DNA from 2 places in the Variovorax sp. R-27 genome. Region 1 is predicted to be linked to the other one. Evidence: riboswitches for the same ligand, from Rfam matches in the RefSeq annotation. Region 1 holds a riboswitch; the other holds the start of a gene.
What was found. A riboswitch is a leader RNA that binds a small molecule or an ion and turns the genes downstream of it on or off. The one in region 1 is predicted to bind glycine.
Positions count from the first base shown of each region.

Region 1 (8,148 bases):
GCTGACCGCCTGCATATCTTCACCCGCACGCCAGGCACGATCCCATTCGACGATCCTGTCAAGCGCCTCGTCGAGCCTCCAGCGGGGCTGCCATCCCAGTTCGCTGCGTGCCCTGCTGCTGTCGAGCTTGAGGTAGCCGGCCTCGTGCACGGTCTTGGCATGCGTTTCTCGCCACTGCGTGCCTGGCACCTTGCCGACCAGGCGGTCCAAGAGCTGACGCACGGGGATGGCGTCCTCGTCGGCGGGGCCGAAGTTCCAGGCAGAGGCCGCCAGCGCGTCGCCCTGGACGAGGCGCTCGGCCAGCATCAGATAACCCGAGAGCGGCTCCAGCACATGTTGCCAGGGTCGGGTGGCACCGGCATAACGCACATCGAGCGCACGTTGTGCCTGGAGAGCGCGGAAGAAATCGGGAACGAGTCGATCGTCGGCCCAGTCGCCGCCGCCGATCACATTGCCGGCCCGTGCCGTGGCGACCGCCACGCCGGCCTGCGCGAGGAAAGAAGTCCGGTAGGCAGCCGTCACCAGCTCGGCGCACGCCTTGCTGCTCGAATAGGGGTCGGCCCCGCCAAGCGCTTCGCTTTCCCGGTAGCCCCACAGCCACTCGCGGTTGTCGTAGCACTTGTCGGTCGTGACATTCACGACCGCGCGCACGCCCTCGCAGGCGCGGACAGCCTCCAGCAGGTTGACGACGCCCATCACGTTGGTGGCATAGGTCTCGACCGGTTCCTGGTAGGAGTACCGAACCAGGGGCTGCGCGGCCAGATGAAAAACGATCTCCGGCATCGCCTCGCGAACGGCTTGCTTGAGCGCTTGGCCGTCGCGCACGTCCGCAATCGCATGGCCCCGCAGCAGATCGGCGACGCGTGCCTGCGTGAACAGGTTGGTCGGCGTCGGCGGCGGCAGCGAGAAGCCGTGGACTTCGGCACCGAGCGCATGCAGCCACATCGCCAGCCAACTTCCCTTGAAGCCGGTATGCCCGGTTACCAACACGCGGCGGCCCTGCCAGAACGAGGGGGTCACGGCCACACCTTCCACGGCGCCGAATGGGTGGACCAGAGCTGCTCCAGGTGGTTCTTGTCGCGCAGCGTGTCCATCGGCTGCCAGAAGCCGGCGTGTTCGAAGGCCATCAGCTGGCCCTCCCCGGAGATGCGGGCCAGCGGCTGCCCTTCCCAACTGGACTGGTCATCTTCGATGTAGTCAAGGCATCGGGGCGACAGGACGAAGAACCCGCCGTTGATCCAGCCGCCGTCGCCGCGCGGCTTCTCGATGAACCCCCGCACGACATCGCCATCGCGTTCGATCGCGCCGTAGCGCCCGGCGGGCTGCACCGCCGTGACCGTGGCCAGGCGCCCGTGGGCGCGATGAAAGTCGATCAGCTTGTCGATTCGCAGATCGGCCACGCCGTCGCCATAGGTAAAGCAGAAGGCATCGTCGTCCTTGAGGTATTGGCCGACACGCTTCAGACGTCCACCCGTCATCGTCTCGTCGCCGGTGTCGACGAGCGTGACCTTCCAGGGTTCGGCCTTGCGCTGGTGAACGTGCATTTCGTTGCTGCGCATGTCGAAGGTCACGTCGGACATGTGCAGGAAGTAGTTGGCGAAGTACTCCTTGATGACGTAGCCCTTGTAGCCGCAGCAGATGATGAAGTCGTGGATGCCGTAGGCCGAGTACAGCTTCATGATGTGCCACAGCATGGGCTTGGCACCGATCTCGATCATGGGCTTCGGCTTGAGATGCGTCTCTTCGGAAATGCGCGTCCCCAAGCCGCCCGCCAGAATGACTGCTTTCATGCGCTACAGGCCCCGCAAACAACGCTGTTCATCGAAAGAATCGACGAAGGCCAAGCTTCGTCGCCATTTTTACCAAGGGATGGCTGCGCCATCGCTGCACCTTTTGCGCCAATTCCAGGAGTTGGAGCTCCGATGTGTCGGCACGTGCCAGCGCATCCGCCTCGCTGCGCCTGCAGATCGACAACTCGAGTGCCACTTCGTTGCGCTGCCACTCGAGCCGATCGATTTCCGCCGACAGTTGAACGCGCTGCTCGTCCTTCGCCTGTTCCAATCGATCAGCATCCTGTTCCAGTTGCGCGATGGCTTCGCTCGCCTGCTTCATCCACCCGACGACGTGGTCCAGCAACTCATCGGCGTCGGCGGCGGTGCCGGCCACTGACGCGGTCGCCATGCGACCGACGAGCGGAAGCCTGAACACTTCGCGTCCCACACTTCGTGGCTGCACCTTGACGCCCTCGATCAACGAAAACGCCGTCTTCCAGTCACCGAGGCGAAACCCGGCGACCTGGGCTGCAATGACTTTTTCCCGGTCCGGCAGGCTGACGCCGGCCGGCGCGCTCCAGGCTCCCTTGTAACGCTTTTCGGCGATCGCGCGAAGCGACAGATACTCTTCAGGCGAAAAGAGGCCCTTGCGCGCGATCTCGCGATCCAGCCGTGCGAACACCGAATGCCACGAAGTGATGTGCGAGACATTAAACCCTCGGCTGGCCTGATCGGCATGCGCGAAGAAAACGGCGCCGGGCTGATTGCGCAGGTAGACCGGATACTCGCAAAAGATCTGGGCCTGGAAGTCGACGTCGCTTGGCAGGCCCGTGCACAGGTAAGGCGCTCCCAGGCACGCCAGGGTCTCCTGGCGCCAAAGTATGGAAGTCCATACATAGTGGCCGTGGAGCAGCCACTCCGTGAGGTGCTCGCGCGGTTGCAGCAGGCCGAAGCGAAACTGGTCGAGCGGCGAGGGATACGTGCCGTGCAGGACGCCCTCGGCATCTCGCACCTCGGTCACGAACACTGCGGCACCTACCTCGGCACGTGCCTCGAGGATCTGATACGCGTCGTGCAAAAAGTCGGGCAGCAGCCAGTCATCGTCCGCCAAGGGTACGAAATAGGCCGTCGAAACATGCGCCAGCGCGTCCTGGTAGTTGCCGGTGGAGCCGATATTCTCGGGCCGCCTCAGGTAGCGTACGCGAGGGTCCTGCGCCATGAGAGAACACACGTACGCCTCGGTTTCGTCCGTCGAGGCGTTGTCGAACACGTGCACCAGCACCGGCACACGGCGTTCCTGCAGGACGCTTTCAATTGCCTTCTGCAGCTGCACCCGCCGATTGAAGGTGGGAATGATGACCGTGATTGTGTGAGTTGACTCCTTGGTCAGCAACTCATGACCGCTCACGAACGCACCTTGTCCGTCAACAGGTGCCTCAGGTATTTGCCATACCCGCTCTTCTCAAGCGGCGCGGCGAGCTTCTCGAGCTGGGCACTATCAATGAATCCATTGCGCCACGCGATCTCTTCCGGGCAGGCAATCTTCAACCCCTGACGATGCTCCAGCGTCGCAATGAACTGCCCCGCTTCCAGCAGGCTGTCGTGCGTGCCCGTGTCCAGCCATGCATAGCCGCGCTGCATGATTTGCACATTCAGCTGATCGCGATCCAGGTAGGCTTGGTTCACCGCGGTGATCTCCAGCTCCCCACGCGCGCTTGGCTTTACAGCCTTGGCGATGTCGACAACCTGGTTGTCGTAGAAGTACAGCCCCGTCACCGCATAGCTGCTCTTGGGCTTCAGCGGCTTCTCTTCGATGCTGCTCGCCTTGCCCTTGGCGTCGAAGGCCACCACGCCGTATCGCTCCGGGTCCTGAACGTGGTACGCGAACACCGTGGCCCCGGAAGTCTTCGTGTCCGCCTCGGACAGCAGGTGCACAAGGTCATGCCCGTAGAAGATGTTGTCCCCCAGCACGAGCGCGCTGGGATCGTTGCCCACGAACTTGTCCCCGATGATGAACGCCTGCGCCAGCCCGTCAGGACTGGGCTGCACCGCGTACTGCAGGTTGATCCCCCACTGGCTCCCATCGCCCAGCAGTTGCTGGAACCGCGGCGTGTCCTGCGGCGTGCTGATGATCAGGATGTCGCGCATTCCGCCCAGCATCAGCGTGCTGAGCGGGTAGTAGATCATCGGCTTGTCGTACACCGGCAGTAGCTGCTTGCTGAGCGCCAGGGTCGCGGGGTGCAGGCGGGTGCCCGAGCCACCGGCCAGGATGATGCCTTTGCGTTGCGTCGTCTTGGTCATGTTCTTTTTCTCGTGAAAGTTCAAAGAATCTCGCGCAGCATGCGCGCGACGCCTTCCTGCCAGGGCGGCAGGCGCAGGCCGAACGTGGCCTGCAGCTTGGTGGTGTCCAGGCGCGAGTTGTGCGGGCGCTTTGCCGGGGTCGGGAAGGCACTGGTCGGCACGGCCTCGACGGCCTCCGGGCCGGCCTTGAGTTCGACACCCGCCGCCTTGGCTTGCTCGATCACGAAGCGCGCATAGCCGTGCCATGTCGTTTCTCCGCCAGCAATCGCGTGATAGAGCCCGGCCTTCGCCGGATCCTGCAGCGTCGCCCGGATGGCATGCGCCGTCACGTCGGCCAGCAGCTCCGCACCCGTGGGCGCGCCGAATTGGTCGTCGATGACGGTCAGCTTGTCGCGCTCCTTCGCCAGCCGCAGCATCGTCTTGGCGAAGTTGCCGCCGCGCGCCGCGTACACCCAGCTGGTGCGGAAGACCAGGTGACGGGCGCAGTTCTGGGCCACCAGTTGCTCGCCTTCGAGCTTGGTGCGGCCGTACACGCTGAGCGGGCCGGTCGCGTCGTCTTCCTTCCAAGGCCTGGTGCCGCTGCCGTCGAAGACATAGTCGGTGGAGTAATGCACCATCAGCGCGCCGATCTGCTGCGCCGCTTCGGCCACGATCCCCGGAGAGGTGGCGTTGAGCTTGCGCGCAAAGTCCGGTTCGCTCTCGGCCTTGTCGACGGCCGTGTGCGCCGCCGCATTGACGATCACGTCGGGGCGAACCTTCAATACTGTCTCGGCCAGTTGCTCCGGCCGGCTGAAGTCAGCGTTGAAATCGGTGCTGTCGAAGTCGAGCGCGACCAGTTCACCCAGGGGCGCCAGGCTGCGCTGCAGCTCCCAGCCGACCTGTCCGCCCTTGCCCAGCAGCAGCAACTTCATGCCGCAGCCTTCGTCGTGTCGTATTGCTTCTCGACCCACTCGCGATACGCGCCGCTTTGCACGTTGCGCACCCACTCGCCATTGGCCAGATACCACTCGACGGTCTTGCGAATGCCGGTGTCGAAGGTCTCGGCGGGCTTCCAGCCGAGCTCGGCCTCGAGCTTGCGCGCATCGATGGCATAACGGCGGTCGTGACCGGGGCGATCGGTGACGTAGGTGATCTGTTCCTTGTACGGCTTGCCGTCGGCCCTGGGGCGCAGCTCGTCGAGCAGCGCACACACGGTGTTGACGATCTCGATGTTGGGCTTCTCGTTCCAGCCGCCCACGTTGTAGGTCTCGCCCAGCTTGCCGGCTTCGAGCACGCGGCGGATGGCGCTGCAGTGGTCCTTCACGTAGAGCCAGTCGCGCACCTGCATGCCGTCGCCGTACACGGGCAGGCTCTTGCCGGCCAGCGCGTTGACGATCATCAGCGGGATGAGCTTCTCGGGAAAGTGGAAGGGGCCGTAGTTGTTCGAGCAGTTGGTGGTCAGCACCGGCAGGCCGTAGGTGTGGTGCCAGGCGCGCACGAGGTGGTCGCTGGCGGCCTTGCTGGCCGAGTAAGGGCTGTTGGGCTCGTACTTGTTCTCTTCGGTGAAGGCGGGGTCGGTCTTCGACAGCGAGCCGTAGACCTCGTCGGTGGACACGTGCAGGAAGCGGAAGGCCGTCTTCTGCTCGGCTGGCAGCGCGCTCCAGTGGCCGCGCACGGATTCGAGCAGGCGGAAGGTGCCCAGCACGTTGGTCTGCACGAAGTCTTCGGGGCCATGGATGGAGCGGTCCACATGCGATTCGGCGGCGAAGTTGACCACGGCGCGCGGCTTGTGCTCGGCCAGCAGGCGGTCGATGAGGGCGCTGTCGCCGATGTCGCCCTGCACGAAGATGTGTTTCGGGTTGCCCTTGAGCGACGCGAGGGTCTCAAGGTTGCCTGCGTAGGTCAGCTTGTCGAGGTTCACGACCGGCTCGTCGCCGTTGGCGATCCAGTCGAGTACGAAATTGGCGCCGATGAAGCCAGCGCCGCCGGTAACCAGGATCATGAAGTCCCCTGCTGATATATGGAACGATCGCCTTGCGGCAAATCAACAGGCGATTATCCCATTCGGCCAGAGGAGAGAAATCAAAGGTTGGCGCCCGCGCAAGCCCCGCCTACAATCGCCCCACTGCAGGAGAGCGGGCCACCCGGGTGGCCCTACCGAAGGCGCAAACTCCCATAAACGCTCAGGTCGGTCCGAACAAGGGACCTGTACTGCACCAACTGAAACGCCGTCTGGAGAGCCATCACACCGCCCAACGTGGTCGTGATGCACCGAAGGAGCAAACCCTCTGCGGGCGCAGCGGGTGAATCTCTCAGGTACCGAGGACAGGGGGAGCGGCAACTTGGACTACGGTCGTCCGATTGCTTTGCTATTTATTCAATAGCACACCACACCCGTCGTTCAAGCGCTGCAACCTCAAAGGTACTTGAAATGCGCGTGATCGTTCTTGGCGCCGGCCTGCTCGGCGTGACCTCGGCTTACTACCTCCAGCAACTCGGCCACGAAGTGACCGTGATCGACCGGCAGGCCACCCCGGCCGCCGAAACCAGCTTCGCCAATGGCGGGCAGATTTCCGTCAGCCACGCCGAGCCCTGGGCCAACCCCAGCGCGCCGCTCAAGGTGCTGCAGTGGCTGGGCAAGGAAGATGCTCCGCTGCTCTTCCGCGTCCGCGCCGACATGCGCCAGTGGCTCTGGGGCCTCCAGTTCCTGCGCGAATGCACGCCGGCGCGCACCCGCCACAACATCGAGCAGATCGTGCGTCTCGGAACATACAGCCGTTCGATGTTGCAACAGTTGCGCCGCGACACCGGCCTGAACTATGACCAGCGCACGCAGGGCATCCTGCACTTCTACACGACGCAAAAAGAGTTCGACGGCGCCCTCGCGCCCGCCGAGCAGATGCGCGCACTGGGCTGCGAGCGCCAGGTCATCTCGGCCGACGAAGCCGTGAAAATCGAGCCCGCCCTCGCCCACATCCGCCCGAAGCTGGCCGGCGCCACCTACACGGCCGAGGACGAGTCCGGCGACGCCAACCGCTTCGCGCGCGAGCTCGTGGGCCTGGCCACCGCGGCGGGCGTCAAGTTCCTGATGAGCCACACCGTGACCGCGCTGCGCGAAGCCGGCGGCAGCATCGATCACGTCGAAGCCACCGATAGCGAAGGCCGCTTCCAGCGCATCCGCGGCGACGCCTTCGTGCTGGCAATGGGTTCATTGAGCCCGCTGTATGCCGCCCCGCTGGGCATTCGCCTGCCGATCTACCCGGCCAAAGGCTATTCGGTGACGCTGCCCGTCAAGAACGCGTCGAAGGCCCACCAGGTCTCGCTGACGGATGACGAATTCAAGCTCGTGTTCTCGCGCTACACCTCGGAGTCGGGCGACCGCCTGCGCATCGCCGGCACGGCCGAGCTCAACGGCTACGACCGCGACCTGAACCGCGTGCGCTGCGAAGCCATCGTGCGCCGCGTCGAAGAACTGTTCCCCGGCGCCGGCGACACCACGCAGGCCCAGTTCTGGACCGGCCTGCGCCCCGCCACGCCGAGCAACGTGCCGCTGATCGGCAAGACCAGGCTGCCGAACCTGTTCCTCAACACGGGCCACGGCACGCTCGGCTGGACGCATGCCTGCGGCTCGGGCAAGTCGATCGCGCGGATCGTGAGCGGGCTGGCGCCGGAGGTAGATTTCGCGTTCACCGGCATGCCTGCGCCCGCGCCGCGCGCGCTGCAGCCGGCCTGATCGCGTTCAGTCGTTGGCGGTAAACACCGTCAGCACCCCGGTATAGCCATACAGGTGATGCCGGGCAATCTCGCCCGCAGCGAAGAACCCGACCAGCGGCACGTCGCCCAGCGCGTGCCGCACGATCTGCAACTCAGCGCCCGGTGCGCCGAAATGCGGCCCGCCGCGCCCCGAGCAGCTCACGTACACCGCCCCTGCGATGCGCCGTGCCGGATGCGGCGCCGCCTCGGCCTCGCCCGCCGCCACGGCGCGCGCGGTGGCGAGCGTCTGCTCTTCGGGCTCCAGCTCCTCGCGAATTTCCGCGCAGATGCGCATCAGGTCGGCCCGCGCGGCCTGTGCGTTGCGGCGGCAGAAGGTCAGCCG
Region 1 is NZ_CP183984.1:945,613-953,760, reverse strand. It holds gene rfbG (CDP-glucose 4,6-dehydratase) at 1-1,020, opposite strand, end outside; gene rfbF (glucose-1-phosphate cytidylyltransferase) at 1,017-1,790, opposite strand; gene ACN9MV_RS04215 (glycosyltransferase) at 1,819-3,180, opposite strand; gene rfbA (glucose-1-phosphate thymidylyltransferase RfbA) at 3,177-4,073, opposite strand; gene rfbD (dTDP-4-dehydrorhamnose reductase) at 4,094-4,984, opposite strand; gene rfbB (dTDP-glucose 4,6-dehydratase) at 4,981-6,054, opposite strand; glycine riboswitch at 6,171-6,271, shown strand; glycine riboswitch at 6,275-6,391, shown strand; gene ACN9MV_RS04195 (D-amino acid dehydrogenase) at 6,484-7,785, shown strand; gene ACN9MV_RS04190 (FIST signal transduction protein) at 7,792-8,148, opposite strand, start outside.

Region 2 (8,148 bases), 3.3 Mb from region 1:
GGCTCATCAGCATGAACCTCTCGCCGTGGATGTTCCTGATCATCGTCAACGTGTTCCTGCTGCTGTTCGGCATCTTCATCGAGCCGCTGCCGGGCGTGATGGTGCTGGCGCCGATCCTCGCGCCGGTGGCCATCAAGCTGGGTGTGGACCCGGTGCACTTCGCGATGATCGTGATCTTCAACCTCACGCTGGGCATGATCACGCCGCCGGTGGGCGGGCTGCTGTTCGTGACCTGCAACGTGTCGAAGGTGCCGATGTCGGCGCTGGTGAAGGAACTGGTGCCGTTCCTTTGGGCGCATGGGGCTGTGCTGGTCATCCTGACCTTCGTGCCCGCGCTGAGTACGTGGCTGCCGCACGTGCTCGGGTTCAAGTAACGGATTGGACTCCGGGGCCTGATCGGCCCGGTGAATCGGCGGATGTTCACTGCCAGAATCGGGCGACGGGCCGAGGGCCGACAACCGACAAGGAGGGGACTGCGCCATGAATCGATTCCTGAGCTGCCTGCTGGGCGGCGCCTTGCTGGCTCCGGCTGCCTTCAGCGCCCCGTCCGCAACGCCCGCCGCGGTACCAGCCCCCGTATCGGCAGCAGCGACGGCCGATCCCGCCTCCAGCATCCGCGAAGTCGAAGCCGCCGTGCGCGCCTGGGCCGCGGCCTGGTCAGCCCGGGACGTGGTGCGCTACCTGGCCGCCTATGCACCCGACTTCACGCCGCCCCGAGGCCAGGACCGCAAGGCCTGGGAGGCGGACCGCCGCGCGCGCATTACCGACAAGACGACCATCAGCGTGAGCATCGACAGCCTGGTCATCAGCGTCCAGGGGCAGGCGGCCAGCGCGAGCTTTCAACAGACCTACAGCGCCGACAAGCTGCGCGAGAAGAGCCGCAAGACGCTGGAATTGCAGCGCGTGGGCAACCAGTGGCTCATACGCAAGGAAAGCGCGGGCTGAAGGCCAGCCGCGATTGCCCCTGTAAAGCAAACGGTTCATGAAGATGTCACCACTTGCAACGATGCTGCAGCCCTCGATTCCCGAAAGCTGTGGCTGCCATGTTTCCCACCAAGACCGACAAGGCGCGCGACGAACTCCAGGGCGGACAGCGCACGCTCAGCCAGCGTGAGCGGGCCCTGCTGCTGATGGCCGATGGCCGGCGCTCGCTGACCGACTTCAGTCCGCTGTTCTCCAACCGGGTCGAAGCCGAACAGGCGATCCAGGCGCTGGTGCAGCGGGGTTACCTGCAGGCCCCGCAGGCTGCTGCTGCGGCACCGGCGCCCGCACCGGTAGCAGCCCCCGCCCGGCCCGCGCCTATCGCCGCCGCCGAGCCGATCCAGGTCGCCACCACCTCGGCCGACACCTTCGACGGCAAGCGCTCGCTGGCCACCACGCGCATGTTCCTGTTCGACATCTGCGAGCGCATGTTCGTGCGGCGCGACCCGAAGTTCGCGCTGCAGATGCGCGACGCCCTGCGCGAGGCCCGCGACCGCGAGGCGATGCTGACCATCGCCGCGCTGATGCTCACCGAGATCGAGAAAACCGCCGGGGTGGAGCGGGCCGAATCGCTGCGCGAGCGCATCGACAAGCTGCTGCCGCCGGCCGAAATCATCCACTGACGCCAAACCCCGGCCCCGCGCGATCCACTACACTCGCCAGGGTCAGGAGAGAGCCCCGCGTGCCGGGGCCGCCGAAGGCGCAGGGGTTTCCCGAACGCTCAGGCAAAAGGACTGACAAGGCGCCGGTGAACACCGGCGTTTCCTTGCTGGAGAGAGGCCGTTGCAGTGAAAACTGCCCATCGGCCCACCGAAGGAGCAAACCCCGATCGTGGGGCGAATCTCTCAGGTAAAGCGGACAGCAGGGGTGGCCCATGGCTTGCGTCATGGATTTCGTCTGCCCCTTTGGAGTGCCCCGTGGCTGCTTCTTCCGCCCCCGCTACCGAACTTCTCAAGACGCCGCTGCACGACCTCCACGTGGAGCTCGGTGCCCGCATGGTGCCCTTTGCCGGCTATTCGATGCCGGTGCAGTACCCCGCCGGCCTGATGGCCGAGCACAAGCACACGCGCGACGCGGCCGGCCTGTTCGACATCTCCCATATGGGCCAGTTGCGCCTCGTCGGGCCCGATGCGGCGGCGGCTTTCGAAACCCTGATGCCCGTCGACGTGATCGACCTGCCCGCCGGCAAGCAGCGCTACGGCCTGCTGCTGAACGACGAAGGCGGCATCCTCGACGACCTGATGTTCTTCAACGAGGGCAACGGCTCGATCTTCGTGATCGTCAACGGCGCCTGCAAGGTGGCCGACATCGCCCACATCCAGCAGAAGATCGGCAGCCGCTGCCAAGTGCAACCCCTGCCCGACCACGCCCTGCTCGCGCTGCAGGGCCCGCAGGCCGCGGCCGCGCTGGCGCGGCTGTCGCCCGGCATCGAGCGCTTCGTGTTCATGACGGGCGGTGCGGTGCAGATCGGCGGCATTGCCGCCTTCGTCACCCGCAGCGGCTACACCGGCGAAGACGGCTTCGAGATCTCGGTGGCCGCGAAGGATGCCGAGGCGCTGGCCCGCCTGCTGCTGGCCCAGCCCGATGTCAAGCCCATCGGCCTGGGCGCGCGCAATTCGCTGCGGCTCGAAGCCGGCCTGTGCCTCTACGGCAACGACATCGACACCACCACCACGCCGGTCGAGGCCTCGCTCAACTGGGCGATGCAGAAGGTGCGCCGCACGGGCGGCGCGCGCGAAGGCGGCTTTCCGGGCGCGACAAAGATCCTCGCGCAGCTTGCCGTCGCTGCCGCAGGCGCTGCCGGCCACACCGACCACGACACGCTGAAGCGCAAGCGCGTGGGCCTCGTCGCCCTCGAACGCATTCCGGTGCGCGACGGCACGGTGCTGCAATCTTTCGAAGGCCATGACATCGGCATCGTCACCAGCGGCCTGCTCGGCCCGACGGCCGACCGCTGCATCGCCATGGGCTACGTGGCCACCGCCTTCGCCGAGCCGGGCACGCGCGTGCAGGCCATCGTGCGCGGCAAGCCGGTGCCGATGGAAGTCTCGACGATGCCTTTCGTGCCCACCCGCTACTACCGCGGCTGAGCCTGGTCTACAGGCTAGGCTCTGCACCCCGATTCATTTTTTCCACGAGGAGTTTTTCCATGAGCATCAAGTACACCAAGGACCACGAATGGGTGTCGGCCGAAGGCGACGCAGCCACCGTCGGCATCACCGTGCATGCGCAGGACGCGCTGGGCGACGTGGTGTTCGTCGACCTGCCCGAAGTCGGCAAGACCTTTGCGCAAGGCGAAGTTGCCGGCGTCGTCGAATCGGTCAAGGCCGCAGCCGACGTGTTCATGCCCGTGTCGGGCGAGATCACCGAAGTGAACGAGGCCCTGCGCGCCGATCCGTCGCTCGCCAACAGCGACCCGCTGGCCGCCGGCTGGTTCTTCAAGGTCAAGCTGAGCGAACCCGCACAGCTCGACGCCCTGCTGGACGCGGCCTCCTACGACAAGTTCGCCGCCGAGTCCTGATCCGCTGAGTTCTTCAGCCACCTTCCTTCTTCTCCCCGAGCCCTCACCGCCATGCCGACGCCCGCCCTTCCCTCTTTGCAAGAACTAGAGAACGCCGAAGAATTCCTCGCCCGCCACATCGGCATCGATGCGGCGGACGAGGCGCGCATGCTGCCGGTGATCGGCTCGGAAACGCGCGCGGAGCTCATCGACGGCATCGTGCCCGCGGCCATCCGCCGCGCAAAGCCGATGCGCCTGCCCGCACCGGCAACCGAAGCCGATGCGCTGGCCGAGCTGAAGGTGATGGCGTCGAAGAACAAGGTGTTCAAGAACTTCATCGGCCAGGGCTACTACGGCACGCACACGCCGGGCGTCATCTTGCGCAACGTGCTCGAGAACCCCGCCTGGTACACCGCCTACACGCCCTACCAGGCCGAAATCTCGCAGGGCCGCATGGAAGCCCTGCTCAACTTCCAGACCATGGTGTGCGACCTCACGGGCATGGCCATCGCCAACGCCTCGATGCTCGACGAGGCCACGGCCGCGGCCGAAGCCATGACGCTCGCCAAACGCAGCGTGAAGAGCAAGAGCAACGTGTTCCTGGTGTCGGGCGACTGCCATCCGCAGACCATCGAAGTCATCAGGACGCGCGCCGCGCCGCTGGGCATCGAAGTGAAGGTGAGCACCGTGTCGGAAACGCTGCCCCACCTGATGGTGAGCGGCGAGTTCTTCGCCGCGCTCGCACAGTACCCCGCCACCACCGGTCACGTGCACGACCTGCGACCACTCGCAGGCCACGCGCATCAGTGCGACGCCGCCCTCATCGTCGCGGCCGACCTGCTGGCACTCACGCTGCTCGTCGCACCCGGCGAATTCGATGCCGACATCGTCTGCGGCACCACGCAGCGCTTCGGCATGCCGCTGTGCAACGGCGGCCCGCACGCCGCCTACCTGGCCTGCCGCGACGAATTCAAGCGCTCGCTGCCGGGCCGCCTGGTCGGCGTGAGCGTCGACACGCACGGCCAGCCCGCATACCGCCTCGCACTGCAGACGCGCGAGCAGCACATCCGCCGCGAGAAGGCAACGTCGAACATCTGCACCGCGCAAGTGCTGCCGGCCGTGGTGGCCAGCATGTACGCCGTTTACCACGGGCCCGATGGCCTCACGCGCATTGCGCAGCGAGTGGCAGCGCTCACGGCAATCCTCGCCAAGGGCCTCACGCAGATGGGCCGCGAGCCGGTCAACACCACCGCTTTCGACTCACTGACCATCCGCACCGGCGAAGACACGCCGGCAATCATCGAGCGCGCGCAGGCGGCCGGCGTCAACCTGCGCCAGCGCCTGCAACAGCACCTGGGCATCTCGCTCGACGAGACCAGCACGCGCGCCGACGTCGAAACCCTGTGGAGCCTGTTCGCGCCCGCCGGCACGCAGGCGCCGCGCTTCGATGACCTGTCGGGCAGCACCACGCCGCTGATCCCCGAAGACCTGCGCCGCAGCAGCGCCTTTCTCACGCACCCGGTGTTCAACACCCACAAGAGCGAAACCGCGATGCTGCGCTACATCCGCAGCCTGTCGGACAAAGACCTGGCGCTCGACCGCAGCATGATTCCGCTGGGCAGTTGCACGATGAAGCTCAACGCAACGAGCGAGATGATCCCCATCACCTGGCCCGAGTTCGCCAACATCCACCCCTTCGCGCCCGCCGAGCAACAGCAGGGCTATGCCCAGCTCGACGCCCAGCTGCGCGCCTGGCTGTGCGAAGCCACCGGCTACGCGGGCATCAGCCTGCAGCCCAACGCCGGCTCGCAAGGCGAGTACGCAGGCCTGCTGGCCATCCGCTCGTTCCATGAAGCCAAGGGCCAGGGCCACCGCAACATCTGCCTGATTCCGTCTTCCGCACACGGCACCAACCCCGCGAGCGCGCAGATGGTGGGCCTGCAGGTGGTGGTGACGGCCTGCGACGCGCAGGGCAACGTCGACATGGACGACCTGAAGCGCGCCTGCGAAAAGCACAGCGACAAGCTGGCCGCAGTGATGATCACCTACCCCAGCACGCACGGCGTGTTCGAAACCCGCGTGAAGGAACTGTGCGAGCTGGTGCATGAACACGGCGGCCGCGTGTATGTCGACGGCGCCAACATGAACGCGCTGGTCGGCGTGGCCGCGCCGGGCGAGTTCGGCGGCGACGTGAGCCACCTGAACCTGCACAAGACCTTCTGCATTCCGCACGGCGGCGGCGGCCCCGGCGTGGGCCCGGTGTGCGTGGTCGAAGACCTCGTGCCGTACCTGCCTGGCCACGTGACCGCAGGCATGCCGTCGAATGGCGTGGGCGCCGTGTCGGCCGCACCGCTGGGCAATGCGGCCGTGCTGCCGATCAGCTGGATGTACTGCCGCATGATGGGCGCCAAGGGCCTGCAGGCTGCGACCGAAACGGCCATCCTCAGCGCCAACTACATCAGCGCGCGCCTGAAGGACCACTACCCCACGCTGTACGCGAGCCCCAACGGGCACGTCGCGCACGAGTGCATCCTCGACCTGCGCCCGCTGAAGGACACCAGCGGCGTCACCGCCGAAGACGTGGCCAAGCGCCTGATCGACTACGGCTTTCACGCGCCTACGCTGAGCTTCCCCGTGCCCGGCACGCTGATGGTCGAGCCGACCGAGAGCGAGCCGCTGGCCGAACTCGACCGCTTCATCGACGCGATGATCGCCATCCGCGGCGAAATCCGCCGCATCGAAGAAGGCGTGTGGCCGAAGGAAGACAACCCGCTCAAGCACGCGCCGCACACGGCTGCGAGCCTGCTCGGCACCGAGTGGAGCCACCCGTACTCGCGCGAACTCGGCGCGTTTCCGCTGGCCGAACTCAAGAACGCGAAGTACTGGCCGCCCATCGGCCGCGTCGACAACGTGTACGGCGACCGCAACCTGTTCTGCAGCTGCGTGCCCGTGGGCGACTACAAGGAAACCGAAGAGGCCTGACGAAACCCGAGAAGGCGGGCGGCAACCCAGCGGCCCTTCTATGGCGGGGATTCACGACGATAGGTCGCCCACTTCACGGTCAGGATGTCTGCAGCGATCTTGGCGGCATTGACGCCCGCATAGGCTTCGGACGGATCGAACTGGAATGCCTCCTGGTATCGCTTGACCTGCGCATAGTCCTGGTCGAAGGTCATCGGACCCATGAGTTCGGCAGGATCGGTGCCCGCTGGAAGCGCGAGGAATTTCTCCGAATCGGTTGCACTCTGGTAGAGGTCGACGCTCATCAGGTTCATACGGGTGTCCTCGAGGTTTTGATCTTGAGAACAAAGCCTCAGCGACATCCGTGCGGCACGCAATCGGTCCGCGCCTACACAGCGCGCCGGAGGAATGCTCACGGGCGCCCGTGTAGATCGGGCGCCGTGCGGCGTCAGGGTTGCTTCTTCTTCGCCACGTCGCCCGTGGCGATCTGCTGGCGCAGGCCGCGCAGGCTGGTCTTCACCTTGCGCTCGTTCTCCGGTCCCATGCGCACCATGATCTTCTGGCCGGAAGACAGCGACTCCAGCTTGGGGTCGGCGTATTCATAGCGCACCCACGGCCGGGTCGAGGGCACGTCACCCTTCACCTCGACCAGCCGCACCTCCACCGGCCCCTTGGGCTCGGGCGCCTGCAGCAGATGGTCGATCACGGCAATGAGCCGGTCGTTGAAGTAGCGGCCCGGATAGCCCAGCTCTTCGTACGCCTGCTGGAACAGCGGATAGAGCTTTGCGTACACGGCCGCCGCCTTGGCCGGGTCGACCGACTCGGCCAGCAGCACGATGGCGTTGTAGCGCGCGGCGTTGTTCGCGGCAATCGTCTGTACCTGCCCCTGCTGTCCGTCGGTGATGAAGCGCTGGCCCGTGGGCAGCACCGGCCATGCGCTGGGCGGAGCCTGTTCGCGCGCGAGGTTGTCGACGGTGGTGACGAAGCGGCGCACGATGCCGTCGGGGTGCATGTACGCTGCAACGTTCTTGCCGCCGAACAGTTCGATCAGCGCCTTCGTCACGCGCGCATCGGAATCAGGCAGCTTGGGCAATGCCGCATCGGGCGGGGCCAGTGCATCCATGGGGTTCTGCGGCTCGGCGGACGCTGCCGAGGGCGGCGCCGGTGGTGGCGGTGGTGCGGGCGCGTCATTGGGCGCCACGGCCACTGGCACGGGTTCTGCCAGCATCTGCTGCTGATACCAGCGCCAGCCAAGGTAGGCAGTCCCGAACAGCACCAGCACGAAGGCGACGATGGCGCCTATGGGCATTTCGCGGCGGGGTCTGAACTCAGGGGCGTCGCGCGTGTCGCTGTCGGGCTCGGGCATGAGGTGGGTTTCCTTGTGCGGGAATGTCGGGGAAGCGAACGGCTATGGTGCACCAATTCGGGCTGTGCACCAGCCTCGTCGTCGTAACGCCCTGTGACGCGCCCGCCGCGCGGAAGTTCACACGCTCAGCCCGCGAGCCGCACCACATGCGCCTGCCGCGGATCGACCCTGCCCGCGTGCAGGTCGGCGATCACGGCTTGCGCATGCGCGAAGCCCTCGCCTTGTGCCAGCGTCATCCATCGATTGCCGGGCCTGCTCAGCTCGGCGATGAAGCTGCCTTGCGCCTCGTTGAAGCGCCGGTTGACCTCCTGCGGGCCCCAGTCGGCATTGCGCTTGCGGA
Region 2 is NZ_CP183984.1:4,240,249-4,248,396, forward strand. It holds gene ACN9MV_RS19900 (TRAP transporter large permease) at 1-374, shown strand, start outside; gene ACN9MV_RS19905 (L,D-transpeptidase Cds6 family protein) at 481-945, shown strand; gene ACN9MV_RS19910 (hypothetical protein) at 1,044-1,604, shown strand; glycine riboswitch at 1,638-1,728, shown strand; glycine riboswitch at 1,741-1,853, shown strand; gene gcvT (glycine cleavage system aminomethyltransferase GcvT) at 1,899-3,071, shown strand; gene gcvH (glycine cleavage system protein GcvH) at 3,131-3,502, shown strand; gene gcvP (aminomethyl-transferring glycine dehydrogenase) at 3,554-6,463, shown strand; gene ACN9MV_RS19930 (hypothetical protein) at 6,502-6,756, opposite strand; gene ACN9MV_RS19935 (DUF3014 domain-containing protein) at 6,891-7,808, opposite strand; gene ACN9MV_RS19940 (DUF2855 family protein) at 7,934-8,148, opposite strand, start outside.
Region 2: it holds a riboswitch for glycine, as region 1 does, so the genes downstream of both, gcvT (glycine cleavage system aminomethyltransferase GcvT) here and ACN9MV_RS04195 (D-amino acid dehydrogenase) in region 1, are expected to answer to the same signal.